DNA from 3 places in the Shigella dysenteriae genome. Region 2 is predicted to be linked to each of the others. Evidence: riboswitches for the same ligand, from Rfam matches in the RefSeq annotation. Region 2 holds a riboswitch; each other region holds the start of a gene.
The links. Region 2 has a riboswitch for thiamine pyrophosphate ahead of thiB (thiamine ABC transporter substrate binding subunit). Riboswitches for the same ligand answer to the same signal wherever they lie in the genome.

Region 1 (6,052 bases), 2.3 Mb from region 2:
GCTGCATTCCGGCATATCCAACGCAAGTTGTAGATACCATTGGGGCGGGCGACAGTCATGCAGGTGGCGTACTTGCCGGGCTGGCTTCTGGTCTGCCACTGGCGGATGCCGTATTACTGGGCAATGCAGTGGCGTCGTGGGTTGTCGGGCATCGGGGCGGTGATTGTGCGCCAACGCGCGAGGAACTACTCCTCGCACACAAAAACGTATAGATCGCTGCGACAGTGGCTAATGCTGTACTCAATAGGCCGTTGCTGTTGGTCAAGCGCCACTTGCTTGATCACCAGCACCGGTATTTTGCTATCTAACTGAATATGTGACTGAAACTCGGCATCCGGCATCCGGGCGCTAACGCGGGAACGCGTACGTTGTGGGTAAATGTGCTGGCTGCGGAAATAGTCATAAAGAGAAATTCCGATGGCATCAACATCATGAATTAAATGCGCCGGAACCCACGATTCCTCAATCGATACCGCTTCTTCATCGACATAGCGAATACGCTTAAGCAAAAAGACATCACTTCCCGCTTCGACCGCCAGCTGCTGCGCGACTTCTTCGGGACATTTCACGACACGCTTGTTAACCCATAGCGTATCGGGCTTTTTCCCGCGCAATACCACCTGCTGAGAAAAACCTCGCGCTTCTTTCAACGAGTATTCGAAGATGTTGTTGATCTGCGTGCCGTAACCGCGCGAACGCGTCACCACACCCTCTTCTTCCAGCGCCTGCATCGCCTTGCGCACCGTAATGCGTGAAACGCCGGTTAACTGACTTAAATCACGCTCACCGGGCAAAATATTGCCATGCTCCAGCACCCCGCTGCGCACGGCATTTTTTACCGTTTCGGCAAACTTAATATAAAGCGGCGTGTTATCCGCCGCTAAAATACGCTCGTTCAGTTGGGCAATCAGCTGGGTATGCGCTTGTTCCATTTGTCTTTTTCCTGCCAGGGAGTCTGGTGGGAGTATATCACTGCTTCTTATTTAAGGCGTTTCTTTAATCCCATCAACGAATGCCTGCAACTCCTCCACCGTGCCATTAAATACATTAAAATCCACCGGACCATTGATGCCATCTACCTGTCCACGGTCGGAATGCTGCCAGAAGCGCCAGGCCATGCCGTCATTGTCCGGACGACGTTGATAGTAGTGAGCCACCCACCACGGATATTCATTGAAATAGCCCGCCAGATTGGTGTGATAAAAAACGGCTCCTGAGTAAATAATCGGCTTTTTTCCCGTACTTTTTTCGACCATTTTTAGCCACTGACTTACCCGCTTGCGTAATTCTTTTGCCGATAATTTTCCCCGTTCTTCTACGTCCAGCACGGCAGGGAAATCGCCTTGTGAGAAATCCACCGTTTGCAGAAATAATCGCGCCTGAACAGGCGCTGCTACCGACGGGGAGAAATAATGATACACCCCGCGCAGCAGGCCATTTTCGCGGCTTAGTTGCCAGTTACGCGAAAAATAGGGGTCCACCAGCTTTTCGCCTTCCGTCGCCTTGATAAAGGCAAATTGTAAGCGGATACCGTTATCGCGCATTTTTGCCACCCGCTGCCAGTCGATCCGCTCCTGCCAGCGCGAAACATCTATTCCGTGAATGGTGTAACTGGCAGGAATACGAATAGCGAAAGATTTAACCGGGCGATAACCGTAGAAGTGGATGTAGTCTGTAATCTGAACTGCTGTCGAATAGAAAAAATTCACCGTCTGACGCGGATAAATTGCAACGATGGAAATTAGCCCAAGAGCGCATAATAGAGCGGTGAGTTTTTTTCGACTGGTAATTCTTAGCTGCATTGGTTTCATCCCTGAATGTCAGTGCCAAAGGCTGACAATAACCAAAGCAGCTATAGTACGGTGCTCACCACCAGGCGTGGAAGTGGTGAACCGGACCAATACCGTGACCAACTTCCAGCGTGTCGGCCTGGGCTAACGCCGATGAAAGCCAGCTTTTTGCCTCCTGTACGGTGTCAGCCCAGTTTGTATGGCGCGGGCGTAGTGCAGCCAACGCCGCAGAGAGTGTACAACCAGTGCCGTGGGTGTTTTTGGTCATAATGCGCGGTGCGGTAAACCGTTGTTCACCCTCGCGGGTAAACAGCCAGTCCGGGCTTTGCTCATCATCCAGATGACCACCTTTCATTAGCACTGCGCCACAGCCCATCGCCAACAGCGATCGCCCTTGTTCCAGCATTTCCTGTTCGGTGCGCACGTGTGGCGCGTCGAGCAAGGCGGCAGCTTCGGGCAAGTTTGGCGTTATTAATGAAACCTGTGGCAATAATCGACTGCGCAGCGTAGCAACCGCCGAAGGTGAAAGCAGCGGGTCGCCGCTTTTTGCCAGCATAACGGTGTCGAGTACCACGTTTTGGATCTGATAACGTTGCAACCGTTCTGCCACCGCTTCAACAATATCGGTTTCCGCCAACATACCGATTTTAGTGGTATCGATTCGCACATCGCTGAACACCGAATCGAGCTGGGCGGCGACAAAATCAGGCTCAATGCGATACACCGACTGTACGCCACGGGTATTTTGCGCCACCAGTGCAGTAATAACTGAGCAACCATAAGCGCCAAGTGCCGAGAAGGTTTTAAGATCGGCCTGAATCCCCGCACCACCACTCGGATCAGTACCGGCAATCGTGAGAGCGTTAATTCGTTTCATGCCTGCACCTCCTGCGTCAATTGCCAGAGCGCATCAAGGAAATGTGGAACAAAACTGCCTGGCCCCTCGCTTCTGGCGACTGCGCGCTCTCCGGCTTGTTTCATCCAGTGACAGGCAGATGCGACATTTTCCAGCATATCGCCTGGTAACGCACAGCAGGCAGCGACAACTGCCGATAATGCACAGCCAGTTCCTACCACTTTGGTCATTAACGGATCGCCACCGTGAATACCAATGATACGATGTCCATCGGTAACATAATCCATCACGCCAGTGACCACGACGATTGCGCCAGTTTCCCGTGCCAGTGTTTGTGCAGCGGGTATCGCGTTAGCTGCGGCGTCAGTGGTATCCACTCCCCGTCCGCCATTAGCAATGCCAGCTAATGCCATGATTTCCGAAGCATTACCACGTATCGCTGCCGGTTTAAAAGATAAAAGTTCATGACAAAAATGGCGGCGATAATCGAGCGCACCAACCGCTACTGGATCAAGCGTCCAGGGTGTTTGAGAGCTTTTTGCTTGCTCAACGGCAGCACGCATCGCCTGTGCGCGTGGCTGCGTCAGTGTGCCAACGTTAATCAACAAGGCACTGGCGATAGCCGCAAACTGACTGGCCTCTTCGGTTTCGATAACCATCGCTGGCGATGCACCGATCGCCAGCAAGGTATTGGCAGTAAAGGTTTGCACCACATCGTTGGTCATGCAGTGCACAAGAGGGGAATGTTGGTGAAAAAGGTGTAACGTGTGCGCAGATTGCGCGAAACTCAGCAGGTCGACTTGCATAGTTTGCTCCTGCCATAACGTGAAGAAGCAATGACCTGATGGTCTGTGACTTCCCTACGCTGGCATTATCCAGATCAGGTGATACGGGTATTTCTCAGCCTTCACGCAGAAGGGCACCCCGAGTCGTTTGGTTGCGATGATAAATCGCAGAGGAGGATGGTAATGTCCAGCGCACCCGTTGTAAACGAGGAAAAACGGCAGTTTTACAATCGCGTTAATAAATTATTTGATATATGAATCCAGCACCTTCAGAACGACATCCAGATCTTCTTCACGTTTTAGCTCATCCCCCTGGTGAACGATGTGTTCCGTCAGATGACCTTTAATCACTTCCCGCATCAGACCGTTTACCGCTCCACGGATAGCAGCAATCTGTTGTAAAACTGCAGCGCATTCGTGCGGCTCGTCGAGCATTTTCTTGAGCGCCACGACCTGGCCCTGGATCTTACTGGCACGTGCTTTCAGTTTCTGTTTATCACGGATTGTATGAGACATGGCAACACCTGGTTAACAAGAATATGAAAAATCATAGCACTATTAATCTACTGGGGGGTAGTATCAGGTACTGGGGGGGAGTAGAATCAGATTGCCGAATTAATACTAAGAATTATTATCATGACCGAATTTACAACTCTTCTTCAGCAAGGAAACGCCTGGTTCTTCATCCCCAGCGCCATCTTACTTGGTGCGCTTCATGGCCTGGAACCAGGGCACTCAAAAACGATGATGGCGGCGTTTATCATCGCCATCAAAGGCACCATTAAACAGGCGGTAATGCTCGGACTGGCAGCAACCATTTCGCATACCGCAGTGGTCTGGTTGATTGCCTTTGGCGGGATGGTGATCAGCAAGCGCTTTACTGCTCAATCAGCAGAACCGTGGCTCCAGCTGATTTCCGCAGTGATCATTATTGGCACCGCGTTCTGGATGTTCTGGCGTACCTGGCGCGGCGAACACAACTGGCTGGAGAATATGCACGAGCATGATCATGAACATCATCACCACGATCACGAAGATCACCACGACCATGGACATCATCACCATCACGAACATGGCGAGTATCAGGATGCCCATGCACGAGCCCATGCCAATGACATTAAACGACGCTTTGATGGTAGAGAGGTCACCAACTGGCAAATTTTGTTATTTGGCTTAACCGGTGGCCTTATCCCCTGCCCGGCAGCAATTACCGTGCTGTTGATATGCATTCAGTTGAAAGCCCTGACACTGGGCGCAACACTGGTCGTCAGTTTCAGCATTGGCCTGGCGTTAACGCTTGTCACCGTAGGCGTTGGCGCAGCAATCAGCGTTCAGCAGGTCGCAAAACGCTGGAGCGGATTTAACACTCTCGCTAAACGCGCCCCCTATTTTTCCAGTCTGTTGATTGGCTTAGTTGGTGTGTATATGGGCGTACATGGCTTCATGGGCATAATGCGATAACTCAATCCTTTAGGCTTGCATGTTATCTTCAGCCCAGGATGATTCTTAAATCAGCTATTTCCGCTGACTCTCTGCTCGATAAGGATGCTTTTAGGGCATCCTTTCATTTACACTTTTTACGAAATCATGGGATCACTAACAAAATATCGCTTGTCAGTTATATTGTATGGCAGGAAAGATATGCGACTGATATTACAGATCCCCAAAGTGGAGAGTTTATGACCATTAAAAATAAGATGTTGCTGGGTGTGCTTTTGCTGGTTACCAGTGCCGCCTGGGCCGCACCAGCCACCGCGGGTTCGACCAATACCTCGGGAATTTCTAAGTATGAGTTAAGTAGTTTCATTGCTGACTTTAAGCATTTCAAACCAGGTGATACCGTCCCAGAGATGTACCGAACCGATGAGTACAACATTAAGCAGTGGCAGTTACGTAACCTGCCCGCGCCGGATGCCGGGACGCACTGGACCTATATGGGTGGCGCGTACGTGTTGATCAGCGACACCGACGGTAAAATCATTAAAGCCTACGACGGTGAGATTTTTTATCATCGCTAAAAAAAGCCCCCTCATCATGAGGGGGAAATGCAGACACCTTGTTATTTTTTATTATTAGCCACTTGCTCGTCTTGCTTGTTATTAGTCGTATTTCACGTTGATTAGTGCGGTTGCCTCCAGTGCGCCAGATTTAACTTTTTTTTCATCATATACATAGTAACTGGCCATGATTGGTATATTAATAATGTTGCTATTTAATGAAACTCCTGGTTTATCTGTTTTCCATAATGATGTCGCCGCGCCCTGATCGCCGTTGGCCGAAATTTTAATGGCAGCCTCAGTCCCTTTTGGTGGTTCTGTTAGATCCAACACAAACCCTACACCATTATCTGTTTTACCACGCAAAATAGTATTACTTCCTTTAACTAAGTCACTGCTAGAAAGATATACAACCATATTCCGCGATGCTTGTTTTTTGTCGCCGAAAAGATTATCACATTTCAACGTAATTGTTCCTTCCTTACTGTTCGCCGCAATCTTTCCCTGATTTCTGAGCTGGAACAAGGCGATATCATCTACTTTTATAACTGTGTTTTCAGGCTTACAGGTCGTATTTTTAGGATAATAGGAAATACTTAACCCAAGCGTAAATGTATCCCCCGC
Region 2 (6,052 bases):
TCAATCACGGTAAACAGCAGAAAACAGAGTAGTAGCAGAATTAACGCGGTGACCGCGCCGTCCTGGCTGCGATAGGAGCCAATTTGCTGGTAGAGATAAAACGGTAGGGTGCGGAAATCATCGTTACCGAACAACGCCACCACGCCAAAATCACCAATCGACAGCACGCAGGCAAAAGCCAGCGCCTGCGCCAGCGGGCGTTTCAGGGCGCGCAGCTCCACCACTTTTAAGCGTGACCAGCCTTCAATCCCCAGCGACTGACATAACATGCTGTAGCGGGCGGTGATATCGCGCATCGGGTTTTCCAGCACTTTCAGGGCGTAGGGGATCGCCATTAACGCATTGGTGAAAATCACAATGCCGTCAGCAGATTGCGGCAGGCCAATGGTGCTGTTGAGCAGTAAAAAGAAGCCCGTTGCCAGCACAATCCCCGGCATAGCGAGGATCAACATGCCGCTCATCTCCAGCGCCTGGCCCGCCAGCATTTTTTGCCGCGCCCGAAGTTCGCGACTGCTCCATAGCAGCATCATGGTCAGCACTACGCACAATACACCTGCCGCCAGCGCAATACGCAACGAGGTCCACAGCGCCTGCCACAGCACCGGTTGTGCCAGCACTTCCGGCAACTGGCGATTTACCCCATCGACGATCACCGCCAGCAACGGTGGCAGCAACAGCAGCAGCGCCAGCACTATTAACACCGTGTCGCAAATGCGGCTATGCAGACGATCGTCCGGGTCGCGCCAGCCTTGCAGCAGCGTGGTGCCGGGCGCAATGGCCTTACTTAGTCGCTGACTCAACAGCACCAGCCCAAGGCAACACATCATCTGGATCAGCGCCAGCATCGCCGCGCGGGCAGGATCGTAGTCGTAACTCAGCGCCTGATAAATAGCCAGCTCGATAGTGGTCGCCTGCGGACCGCCGCCCAGCGACAGTACGGTGGCGAAGCTGGCGAAACAGAGCATAAAGATAAGCGCAGCAACTGGCGGGATTTGTCGCCGTAACCACGGCCATTCGACGAAACGAAAGAAGTGCCAGCCACGCATCCCAAGCTGGGCGGCAAGTTGACGTTGTTCGCCGGGAATGTTTTCCAGTGCCTGAAGTAATAAACGGCTCGCCATCGGCAGATTAAAAAACACATGGGCCAGCAAAATGCCTTGCAGGCCGTAGGGCGAAAAGGTCCACTCCAGACCGAGCGATTGGCAGAGCGATGCCAGCCAGCCCTGGCGACCATAGACGCTAAGAATGCCGAAAACGGCGACCAGCACCGGGAGGATCAAGGTCATTGCGCACAGACGCAACAGCGCCAGCCGACCCGGAAAGCGCCTGCGATAGAGTGCGCGGGCGAGGAATATCGCGGGTACGACAGAGAGCAGCGCCGAGAGAAACGCCTGCCAGAAGGAGAAGCGCACCACATGCCACAGGTAGCTGTCCCGCCAGACTGCCGACCAGTCACCCTGCGGCGCGTTCCACCACAGGGCGAGAAACGCCGCCAGCGCAACCGCTACCACCAGCGTGGCGGCGCTTACACCTGGAATTAACCAGCCGGGAATTAACGGCTGACGGCGCGTTGCCATTCGCTAATCCATGCCTGACGTTGTGCCGCCACTTCGGCTGGCGTGAACTCCAGCGTGGTTGCGGGTTTGGTCAATTTTTCAAAACCGGCAGGCAGCGTGACGTTTGCCACCGGATACATCCAGTTGCCGGTTGGGATCGCATTCTGGAAAGCCGGAGAAACCATAAACTGGAGGAATTTTTGCGCCAGCTCCGGCTGCTTGCTGGCAGCGGTGCGAGCGGCGACTTCCACTTGCAGATAGTGACCTTCGTTGAAGTTCGCGGCGGCGTAGTTATCTTTCTTCTCTTCGAGAATGTGATAAGCCGGAGAGGTGGTGTAACTCAGTACCAGATCGCTTTCACCTTTTAAAAACAGGCCGTAGGCTTCGCTCCAGCCTTTGGTGACGGTGACGGTTTTCTTCGCCAGTTTCTGCCAGGCTTGTGGGGCGTCATCGCCATAGACTTTTTGCATCCATAGCAACAGACCCAGCCCCGGTGTACTGGTGCGCGGATCCTGATAAATCACCCGCCAGTTTTGATCGCTCTCAACCAGTTCTTTCAGGCTTTGTGGCGGGTTTTTCAGTTTGTTCTTGTCATAAACGAAGGCGAAGTAGCCATAATCAAACGGTACGAAAGTGTCATTATTCCAGCCGCCGGGAACGTTAACGGCATCCGCTGCCACACCGCTTTTGGCAAACAGTCCGGTTTTACTGGCGGCGTCTAACAGGTTGTTATCCAGCCCCAGCACCACATCGGCTTTACTGTTTTTGCCTTCCATCCGTAGACGGTTGAGAAGCGAAACGCCATCTTCCAGCGCCACCAGTTTCAGTTCGCAATTACAGTCGGCTTCAAAGGCTTTTTTAACCACCGGACCAGGCCCCCAGTCGGCGGCGAAGGAATCGTAGGTATAAACAGTCAGAACGGGTTTAGCGAAAACGGGCGCTGTGCACAGCAACAGCAGGGGAAGACATTTTTTTAACACTTTGCACCTCAAAAAAGAGTGGCAAAGGACTTGAGAAGGAGCCTCAAATCCCTTCGCCGGCGTTATCCGGATCAGGTTCGACGGGTATTTTCTCAGCGCACGCGTCCGCGTGGCACCCCGTTGAGAACGGCGTTAGTGTAGTGATTTTGTTATCAACCAGCAATCCATAGAGAAGGCGTATTAAAAAAGCCAATATTCGTTCAGCTATCAAGAGCGTATTTGCATAGCTGGAGAGCGTTGATCCGAAAGAATCCCTTAGCTACAGTCAGAATAGGTAACGTAACCGTTTATTGCGTGAATGAGCGATTTTTGACAGTATTCTTATTCAGGACGCTTATTCTGAGTTTTTTACTCAGAGTGGAGCTATCAGCATGAAAGTAAGAAACCCAGAACAGATTAGTATCCCTGCTAGTAATACCACTAAAGATCCAGGCCTTACTAATTCTCAGATTATCAGGATAGTTAACTTGGTCCAAAAGACCGAGAATATGAATATCTTTGAAGAGCTATGGGAGACGTTACGCAATCTCTTTCGGTCAGATAAACATTCTCAGACTGCGGCAAGGCAAATTCTGAAGGATGCATTTTATTTCCAGAATAGTGATGACTACTCAAAATACTTTACCGGGGCTGTCGACGGGAAGGCGCGTGATCAGTTAACTCACTGGCTGATAAAATTTAATGAACTCAAAGAACACGCAAGAGATCCGGAAAATATGGCCGCGAAGGCCTCACTCTCGCCAAAAGATACGTTATGCGTCAGTTTTTTTATTGGCGATGAGGCGATATTTACTCTGAAGTTGCAGCTGAAAGAGAACACCAGGACCGGGTGCATTGACCTGAGTAATGCTTACTTTAACGGTGTTGTCATTTGTGGTATTGACTGTCTCGAGGTTGACATGAGCAATGCTGAAACGAACAATAGCAGATGGTATGACTGACCTGCGCGAGGTTAACCTGAAAAAGATGATCTTTCCGGCCAGAACAAGGCTAGACTGCGCCGTTATTGATTAACTCAGAATATGAAAGAGGGGCTGGAATGCCCCTTCTTTAATCTTATTTGCGACGCTAATCAGACGATGCATAAAACAGAGAAAATATAAAAGTAATGTATTTTATCATTCCGTCTGAATATAAAAAATGCGCTCATGACCGCCAAAAGGCGCAAGCTACTCTGGATCCGGCGGCGCAAACCACGCTGATTTAAAATCGAACCAGCCGAGGGTGTTCATGCGTAGGCCGCGCATACTGCGTTGCCCCTGAATGATCAGCCAGTGGTGGATAAGTGGCACCATTGCTTTACTGGCGACCAGTTGCTGGCACCAGTTCGCCAGATTCATCTCGCCATTGCGCCAGCGGGCGGCGTCGGCTTGCCAGTCGATCGGAATACAGTGTTGGAGCAGCGGCACCTCGCACAGGTGCGCGAACAGCGAAAAATCCAGCGGTAGCGTAAAGTTGGCGCTGTTAAGCCAGATATCGCTCTCGATCTCTCCTTCATGCCACTGATCGTAGCTGATCTCTTTGATTTCCAGTGTGACCTGGTGGCTTGCCAGAATCTGCTGCATGATCCCGGCAATCACCCGATGCTCACTGTGATCCTGATAAAAGGTCAGGGTGAGGCTTTCCAGACCAGCCGGTTTTTCGCTCTTTATGGTGCGGGCATGATGCCAACGGGGGAGCAGTCCATAAGCCGGGAACCACAGTTGCTGGTACTGTTCCTCAGCGAAATAGACCAGATTAGTTGGAGAAAGCACATAGCTTACCCAGTCCCTGACTTGCTGATTCGCCCCGCGATGGGTGCGGCTATCGAACAGTAAATAGTAGCAACCTTCCTCCAGGCGGCTTTCAATCTCTTTTTCCTCGCCCTGTGGACCTTTTAGCATCAGACCTCCGGCTGGCTCGTCGGCAATTTCCGGCAGAACCCAGACGTTAACTTCGTCGATTAATGCCCGGTAACCGAAGAAGTCATCGAATGCCTGAATTTTCAGTTGATTGGTGCTGTTGCGGATCACCGCATACGGACCGGTGCCGATGGGATGGCTGGCAAAGTTACTGAGGGTTTCCCATTCGCGCGGCAGGATCATCGCCGGAACTTGTCCCAGCAGTAACGGCAACCAGCGATCCGGCTGCGTGAGGTGGATATCCAGCGTCCAGGGCGTCGGCGACACAATGTCAGCAATATGCGAATAGAGCGGCAGCGTATTGATTCGTTTTAAAGAGGCGATCACGTCGTCCATTTCCAGTTCACGACCATGATGAAAATGGACTCCTGGACGCAAAAAGAAACGCCAGTGAAGCGGTGATATTTGCTGCCAGTGGTGGGCGATGTCTGCTTCCAGTTCCCCATTTTCCTCATTTATGCGCGTTAGCGAACTGAAGATTTGCCGGGCGATATGGGTTTCGGAACGGCGCAATGCGCTGCCAGGTAGCAGGTTACGCAACGGACGATAGTAGAGCACGCGCAGGATGTGCCGCCCCTGGCGGAAGCTGCGGCCCAGATGAGAAACCAGCATTTGCCTCACAGTCGCTTTGTCGCCAACTAACTGCACTAGTTGGTCGATACGCTCCTGCTCCAGCAGGTCTTCCGCCCGCTGTTGCTGAAGCGCCAGCCCGGTATAGAGGAATGTCAGACGCGAGCGTTTACCACGCCCGACTTCCGCTTCCCACGTCAGCCAGCCGCGATCCTGCATGGTGTTGAGCAGGGTGCGCATATGACGACGCGAGCAGCTCAATAACGCTGCCAGTTCGTTGAGCGTTGTGTCCTGCGATTTACCCTCGCAGCATTGCCACAGGCGGATGAACTGTTGTTGCAGACGAGCAGATGGCATAAAAGGGGAACTCCTGCGCAAAAGACAGCAATTTTATTTTCCCTATATTAAGTCAATAATTCCTAACGATGAAGCAAGGAGGTGCCCCATGCGTCAGTTTTATCAGCACTATTTTACCGCGACAGCGAAGTTGTGCTGGTTGCGTTGGTTAAGCGTCCCACAACGATTAACCATGCTTGAAGAACTGATGCAGTGGGAGGGGAGTCATTCTGACTACTGATTTGCGGACATCATGTGTGACTGAGTATTGGTGTTAATCGCCACGCCAGCAGTGATTATCTGCTGGCTTTTTTCTTTTTGGCGATTGAGTACCGGACGGTGTACAAACTAACGCATAAACGCGGGTTGCTTCGCTTCATAAGCCGCAATGGCGTCGTCGTGCTGCAAGGTAAGCCCAATGCTGTCCAGACCGTTCATCAGGCAGTGGCGGCGGAAGGCATCAATGGTAAAGCGATAGGTTTTCTCACCCGCTTTCACCTCTTGCGCTTCCAGGTCTACATCAAAATGAATCCCCGGATTGGCTTTCACCAGCGCAAACAGCTCATCCACTTCTGCGTCGCTTAATTTCACCGGCAGCAGCTGGTTGTTAAAGCTATTGCCATAGAAGATGTCAGCAAAACTCGGCGCAATCACCACCTTAAAACCGTAATCGGTCAATGCCCAGGGCGCGTGCTCACGCGAGGAGCCA
Region 3 (6,052 bases), 560 kb from region 2:
GCTTCTACTGCCAGACGAAATGCCTTCGCCATGTTGACGGGATCGTCCGCGACGGCAATCGCCGTATTCACTAACACCGCGTCGGCCCCCATTTCCAGCGCCTGCGCGGCATGGCTGGGAACGCCGATGCCAGCATCGACAACCACCGGAACTGTGGCCTGCTGGATAATAATCTCCAGCATGGCACGGGTTTCCAGTCCCTGATTCGAGCCAATCGGCGCGCCGAGCGGCATCACCGCTGCACAGCCGACTTCTTCCAGACGTTTACACAATACCGGATCGGCCCCGCAGTAAGGCAGCACGACAAATCCCTGTTGTACCAGCGTTTCGGCGGCTTTCAGGGTTTCGATGGGATCAGGCAATAGCCAGCGGGCGTCAGGGTGAATCTCTAATTTTAGCCAGTTTGTGCCTAATGCTTCACGTGCCAGATGGGCGGCGAAAATGGCTTCTTCCGCTGTTTTCGCCCCGGATGTATTTGGCAGCAGGGTCACACCCGCCGCGATAAGCGGTTCGAGGATAGCGTCGTTGTGCTGGCGCAAGTCGACACGTTTCATCGCCAGCGTCACCAGTTGGCTGCCGGAAGCGCGAATAGACTCCACCATCAGTTGTGAAGAGGCGAATTTCCCGGTGCCGGTAAACAGATGTGAATCAAACGTTTTGTCCGCAATACGTAACATCTCAACCCCCTGCAATAACCTGAAAAAGCAGGATCTGGTCGCCATCCTGCACGATATGTTGCGTCCACTGCTCACGCGGGACGATTTGATGATTAATCGCCAGAGCCGCGCCCGCTTGTCGTTGGTCGAGTTGCTCCAGTAGTTCGTGAACAGTTTGCCCGGCGGCGCACTGCATCGGTTGATCGTTAAACAGGATCTGCATTGCTTCCTCCGCATACCGGGCAACCACTGGCGCGGCGCAACGCCAGGCTGCGCCACTGGCTCGACTTACCGTCGAACAGTCGGAGTTCTCCCGCAGGCGTCTCTATACCGCTTAATAACTTAATGGCTTCCAGTGCCTGCAAAGTGCCCATAACCCCGACCACCGGGCCAACCACGCCCGCCGTGCGGCAGTTGCGTTCTGGCTCCTGGTTATCTGGCCACAGGCAGCGGTAACACCCCTGCTCCCAGGGCGGCGTCAGTACCATCAACTGACCGCCAAATCCGACCGCGCTGGCGGTGATAAGCGGCGTGTTGAGTGCCACGCAGGCGGCATTAATCTCCTGGCGAGTCGCCATATTGTCGGTACAGTCGAGCACCACATCGGCTTGTGCAACCGCATCTTTTAACGCCTCACCCGTTAACCGTTGTTGTAATGCTGTCAGTTGAATATCGGGATTCAACTGTGTCAGTCGCTGATGGCTGACCTGCGATTTCGGGCGATCGATATCTTCAGTGGTAAAGAGGATTTGTCGTTGCAGATTGCTTAAATGCACATCGTCGTCATCTGCCAGTACCAGCGTCCCGACGCCAGCGCCCGCCAGGTATAGCGCAGCAGGTGTACCCAGCCCGCCAAGACCGATAATCAGCACCTGGCTGTCGAGCAGTTTTTGCTGCCCGTCAAGAGCGATATCGTCGAGCAGGATTTGGCGGCTATAACGCATAAAGTCACGGTCATTCATCGCCAACTCCTGCAATTTCCAGCAACTGTGCCGTTGCCAAACGCCAGTCTGCGGCTTGAGTAATGGCGCTGACGACGGCGATACTGCCGACACCCGTTGCTATCACCGCAGGCGCGCGTGCCAGACTGATACCGCCAATCGCCACGGTGGGATAATCCGCCAGTCGCTCAACATGCCGTGCCAGCTGTTCCAGCCCCTGCGGTGCAGAAGGCATCTGTTTGGTTTGCGTCGGGAATACATGTCCCAGCGCGATATAAGAGGGGCGTGCTGCCAGCGCGACGTCGATTTCCATATCGTCATGTGTCGAAACGCCCAGCCGCAGGCCTGCCGCGCGGATGGCATTGAGATCGGTGGCTTGCAAATCTTCCTGCCCCAAATGGACGCCATACGCCTGATGCTTGATCGCCAGCCACCAGTAATCGTTGATAAACAATCGCGCGTTATAGCGGCGGCCCAGTGCAATTGCCGCCACGACATCGGCTTCCACCTCTTCATCGCGCCGATCTTTGATGCGTAGCTGGAGAGTACGTACGCCTGCATCCAACAGACGTTCGATCCAATGTACGCTGTCCACCACCGGGTACAGTCCTAAACGAAAAGGTACAGGAGGAAAATCAGGCTGATACATCACGCTTCCTCCTTACGCAGGTAGATTTCTCCGCCTCTGGCACGGAAGTTCTCCGACATATCCGCCATTCCCATTTCAATAGTTTGCGTGGCGGCGTAATCACGCACTTCCTGGCTGATTTTCATCGAGCAGAATTTCGGCCCACACATGGAGCAAAAATGGGCGACTTTACCTGACTCTTGCGGCAGGGTTTCATCGTGATAAGCGCGGGCGGTAAACGGGTCGAGGGCCAGATTAAACTGGTCTTCCCAGCGAAATTCGAAGCGGGCTTTCGACATGGCGTTATCGCGAATTTGCGCGCCCGGATGCCCTTTCGCCAGGTCAGCGGCGTGGGCGGCAATCTTATAGGTGATAAGCCCCTGCTTAACATCTTCTTTATTAGGCAGACCCAGATGCTCTTTTGGCGTTACGTAACAGAGCATCGCGCAGCCAAACCAGCCAATCATCGCCGCACCAATCCCCGACGTGAAGTGGTCATAGCCCGGCGCAATATCGGTAGTTAGCGGCCCCAGAGTGTAAAACGGCGCTTCGTGGCAGTGCTCTAACTCCTCGGTCATATTGCGGCGGATCATCTGCATCGGCACGTGGCCTGGGCCTTCAATCATCACCTGCACATCATATTCCCAGGCGATTTTTGTCAGTTCGCCCAGCGTATGCAGCTCGGCAAACTGCGCTTCATCGTTGGCGTCCTGAATAGAACCGGGGCGCAGACCGTCGCCCAGCGACAGCGAAACGTCATAAGCGGCACAGATTTCACAAATTTCGCGGAAGTGTTGATAGAGGAAATTTTCCTGATGATGGGAGAGGCACCATTTCGCCATAATCGAACCGCCGCGCGAGACGATACCGGTCAGGCGTTTCGCGGTCATCGGCACATAGCGCAGCAGCACCCCTGCATGGATAGTGAAGTAATCCACACCTTGCTCGGCCTGTTCCAGCAGCGTGTCGCGGAACGCTTCCCAGGTAAGATCTTCGGCGATCCCGTTAACCTTCTCCAGCGCCTGGTAGATCGGCACTGTACCGATCGGCACTGGGCTGTTACGCAAAATCCACTCGCGGGTTTCGTGAATATAGCGACCGGTGGAGAGATCCATCACCGTATCCGCTCCCCAGCGCGTGGACCATACCAGCTTTTCCACTTCTTCTTCGATGGAAGAGGTGACCGCTGAGTTGCCGATATTGGCGTTAACTTTTACCAGGAAGTTACGGCCAATAATCATCGGCTCCGATTCCGGATGATTAATGTTGGCCGGGATAATCGCACGTCCGGCAGCAACTTCATCACGGACAAATTCCGCAGTGATATTTTCTGGCAGACGTGCGCCAAAGCTCATTCCCGGATGCTGGTGGCGTAAAACTTCGCTACGGATGCGCTCGCGGCCCATATTCTCGCGGATGGCGATGAATTCCATTTCCGGTGTGATGATGCCCTGGCGGGCGTAGTGCAGTTGGGTGACGCGGCGTCCTGTTTTGGCGCGTTTTGGCGTTAATAAGCCGCTAAAACGTAGCTCGTCGAGGCCATCATCTGCCAGCCGCGCTTTAGTGTAATCGGAACTGCGCACGGTAAGTTCTTCGGTATCGCCGCGCGCATCGATCCACGGCTGGCGTAGTTTTGCCAGCCCTTGCTGCACGTTAATGGCGATCTGCGGATCGCCATACGGGCCGGAGGTGTCGTAGACCGGAATCGCTTCGTTTTCTTCGTACTGCGGCTGTTCTTTGCTACCGCCAATTAGCGTCGGGCTAAGCTGGATCTCACGCATCGGCACGCGCACGCCGGGTTGTGTGCCAGTGATATAAATGCGTTTTGAGTTGGGAAAGGCGGTGCCTTCCAGGGTGTCGATAAAATGTTGGGCCTGGGCGCGTTGTTCGCGACGGGTCAGTTTTGTTGCAGACATAGCTCATTCCAAAAAGTTAAGGACGTGGCTTGTCAGACGACGGATGAAGCAAGAGACGATCGCCGCAAAGGCGATGCGATAGCAGATTAACTCTTGTTCCCTTCGCAGGTATTAGCCTGATCAGGTTCCGCGGATCCCGAATAAACGGTCTCAGCCAGTTAAGGCACTCCGACAAGAAATTAGCCCCACAAACGGGGCGTTGAATGTAAATTACGCGTTAACAGCGCAGAACTCAAGCAGGATGTTTGACGCGGGCGGCGTCAAGCACCAGCAGAATCAGCTTATCTTCCAGCACAAAGCGCGCTTCCAGCGCCTCGCCGATGTCAGATAAAACCTGTTGAAACTCAAGGTAATTATCATGATCGATAGCGGTTTCCAGGCTGGAATCGTAGTAATCCATAATCTGTTGGGTATTGGCTTCGAGTTGCGGCCAAATCTTCGCGGCGCGCGCGAGTTGCCCGTTGCCTTCCAGCTTATGAAGAATGCGCTCATAAATACTGAAATGTCCGGCAGACAAGTAATCGACCAGGCTCTGACAAAAATCATCAAGGGCTTTTTCGTTTAGCCTCATGTACGATTCTTTGCCAGGCTTAATGCCAACCAGATTGTAGTAAGCCACGAGCAGATGCTTACGTACATGTAGCCAGCGATCAACCAGTTTGTTACTTCCTCTGACGCGCTCCGTCAGGTTATCGAGCTGGTTAAGCATGATTGACTCCGCAAGTTTGTATTCAAAAACTGCTCAGTGAAAAATGTAAAAACCATGTTAAACATGCCAGTGATGCAAAGGTAGTGCAAGAGCTATGGATCGTATAATTGAAAAATTAGATCACGGCTGGTGGGTCGTCAGCCATGAACAAAAATTATGGTTGCCGAAGGGAGAATTGCCATATGGCGAAGCGGCAAATTTCGATCTTGTGGGTCAGCGCGCACTACAAATCGGCGAATGGCAGGGGGAACCTGTTTGGTTAATACAACAGCAGCGGCGTCACGATATGGGGTCGGTACGTCAGGTCATTGATCTCGATGTTGGGCTGTTTCAACTGGCCGGACGTGGCGTGCAACTGGCGGAGTTTTACCGATCGCATAAATACTGTGGTTACTGCGGGCATGAAATGTATCCAAGCAAAACCGAATGGGCGATGCTGTGCAGCCATTGCCGTGAGCGTTACTACCCGCAAATCGCCCCCTGCATTATTGTTGCCATCCGTCGCGATGATTCGATCCTCCTCGCCCAGCATACCCGCCATCGTAACGGTGTCCATACGGTACTTGCCGGATTCGTCGAAGTGGGCGAAACCCTCGAGCAGGCGGTCGCGCGGGAAGTGATGGAAGAGAGCGGCATCAAAGTTAAAAACTTGCGTTATGTGACTTCCCAGCCGTGGCCGTTTCCTCAGTCTTTAATGACCGCGTTTATGGCGGAATATGACAGCGGCGACATCGTGATCGACCCGAAAGAATTGCTCGAGGCGAACTGGTATCGCTATGACGATTTGCCGTTACTCCCGCCGCCCGGCACCGTGGCGCGCCGTCTGATAGAAGATACGGTGGCGATGTGTCGGGCAGAGTACGAGTGATGATACACTGACCGCCTGACGCACTAAGGAACAGCCAAAATGACCGAACTTAAAAACGATCGTTATCTGCGGGCGCTGCTGCGCCAGCCCGTTGATGTCACTCCAGTATGGATGATGCGCCAGGCGGGTCGCTATCTACCGGAATATAAAGCCACGCGCGCCCAGGCGGGCGATTTTATGTCGCTGTGCAAAAACGCCGAGCTGGCGTGTGAAGTGACCTTGCAACCGCTGCGTCGCTACCCGCTGGATGCGGCGATCCTCTTTTCCGATATCCTCACCGTCCCGGACGCGATGGGGTTAGGGCTCTATTTTGAAGCCGGAGAAGGTCCGCGTT

Region 1: it holds a riboswitch for thiamine pyrophosphate, as region 2 does, so the genes downstream of both, thiM (hydroxyethylthiazole kinase) here and thiB (thiamine ABC transporter substrate binding subunit) in region 2, are expected to answer to the same signal.
Region 3: it holds a riboswitch for thiamine pyrophosphate, as region 2 does, so the genes downstream of both, thiC (phosphomethylpyrimidine synthase ThiC) here and thiB (thiamine ABC transporter substrate binding subunit) in region 2, are expected to answer to the same signal.

Annotation. Positions count from the first base shown of each region.
Region 1 covers NZ_CP055055.1:3,002,764-3,008,815, forward strand. Annotated here, with positions in the region: gene HUZ68_RS14505 (carbohydrate kinase family protein) at 1-212, shown strand, start outside; gene HUZ68_RS14510 (GntR family transcriptional regulator) at 186-932, opposite strand; gene HUZ68_RS14515 (glycoside hydrolase family 25 protein) at 984-1,802, opposite strand; gene thiD (bifunctional hydroxymethylpyrimidine kinase/phosphomethylpyrimidine kinase) at 1,867-2,667, opposite strand; gene thiM (hydroxyethylthiazole kinase) at 2,664-3,452, opposite strand; TPP riboswitch at 3,487-3,583, opposite strand; gene rcnR (Ni(II)/Co(II)-binding transcriptional repressor RcnR) at 3,675-3,947, opposite strand; gene rcnA (nickel/cobalt efflux protein RcnA) at 4,068-4,892, shown strand; gene rcnB (Ni(II)/Co(II) efflux transporter accessory subunit RcnB) at 5,111-5,449, shown strand; gene HUZ68_RS14545 (fimbrial protein) at 5,531-6,052, opposite strand, start outside.
Region 2 covers NZ_CP055055.1:679,317-685,368, forward strand. Annotated here, with positions in the region: gene thiP (thiamine/thiamine pyrophosphate ABC transporter permease ThiP) at 1-1,577, opposite strand, end outside; gene thiB (thiamine ABC transporter substrate binding subunit) at 1,553-2,536, opposite strand; TPP riboswitch at 2,567-2,666, opposite strand; gene espY2 (T3SS effector EspY2) at 2,908-3,477, shown strand; gene sgrR (DNA-binding transcriptional regulator SgrR) at 3,706-5,364, opposite strand; gene sgrT (glucose uptake inhibitor SgrT) at 5,453-5,584, shown strand; gene leuD (3-isopropylmalate dehydratase small subunit) at 5,692-6,052, opposite strand, start outside.
Region 3 covers NZ_CP055055.1:120,840-126,891, forward strand. Annotated here, with positions in the region: gene thiG (thiazole synthase) at 1-677, opposite strand, end outside; gene thiS (sulfur carrier protein ThiS) at 679-879, opposite strand; gene thiF (thiazole biosynthesis adenylyltransferase ThiF) at 863-1,618, opposite strand; gene thiE (thiamine phosphate synthase) at 1,611-2,246, opposite strand; gene thiC (phosphomethylpyrimidine synthase ThiC) at 2,246-4,141, opposite strand; TPP riboswitch at 4,222-4,322, opposite strand; gene rsd (sigma D regulator) at 4,374-4,850, opposite strand; gene nudC (NAD(+) diphosphatase) at 4,945-5,718, shown strand; gene hemE (uroporphyrinogen decarboxylase) at 5,758-6,052, shown strand, end outside.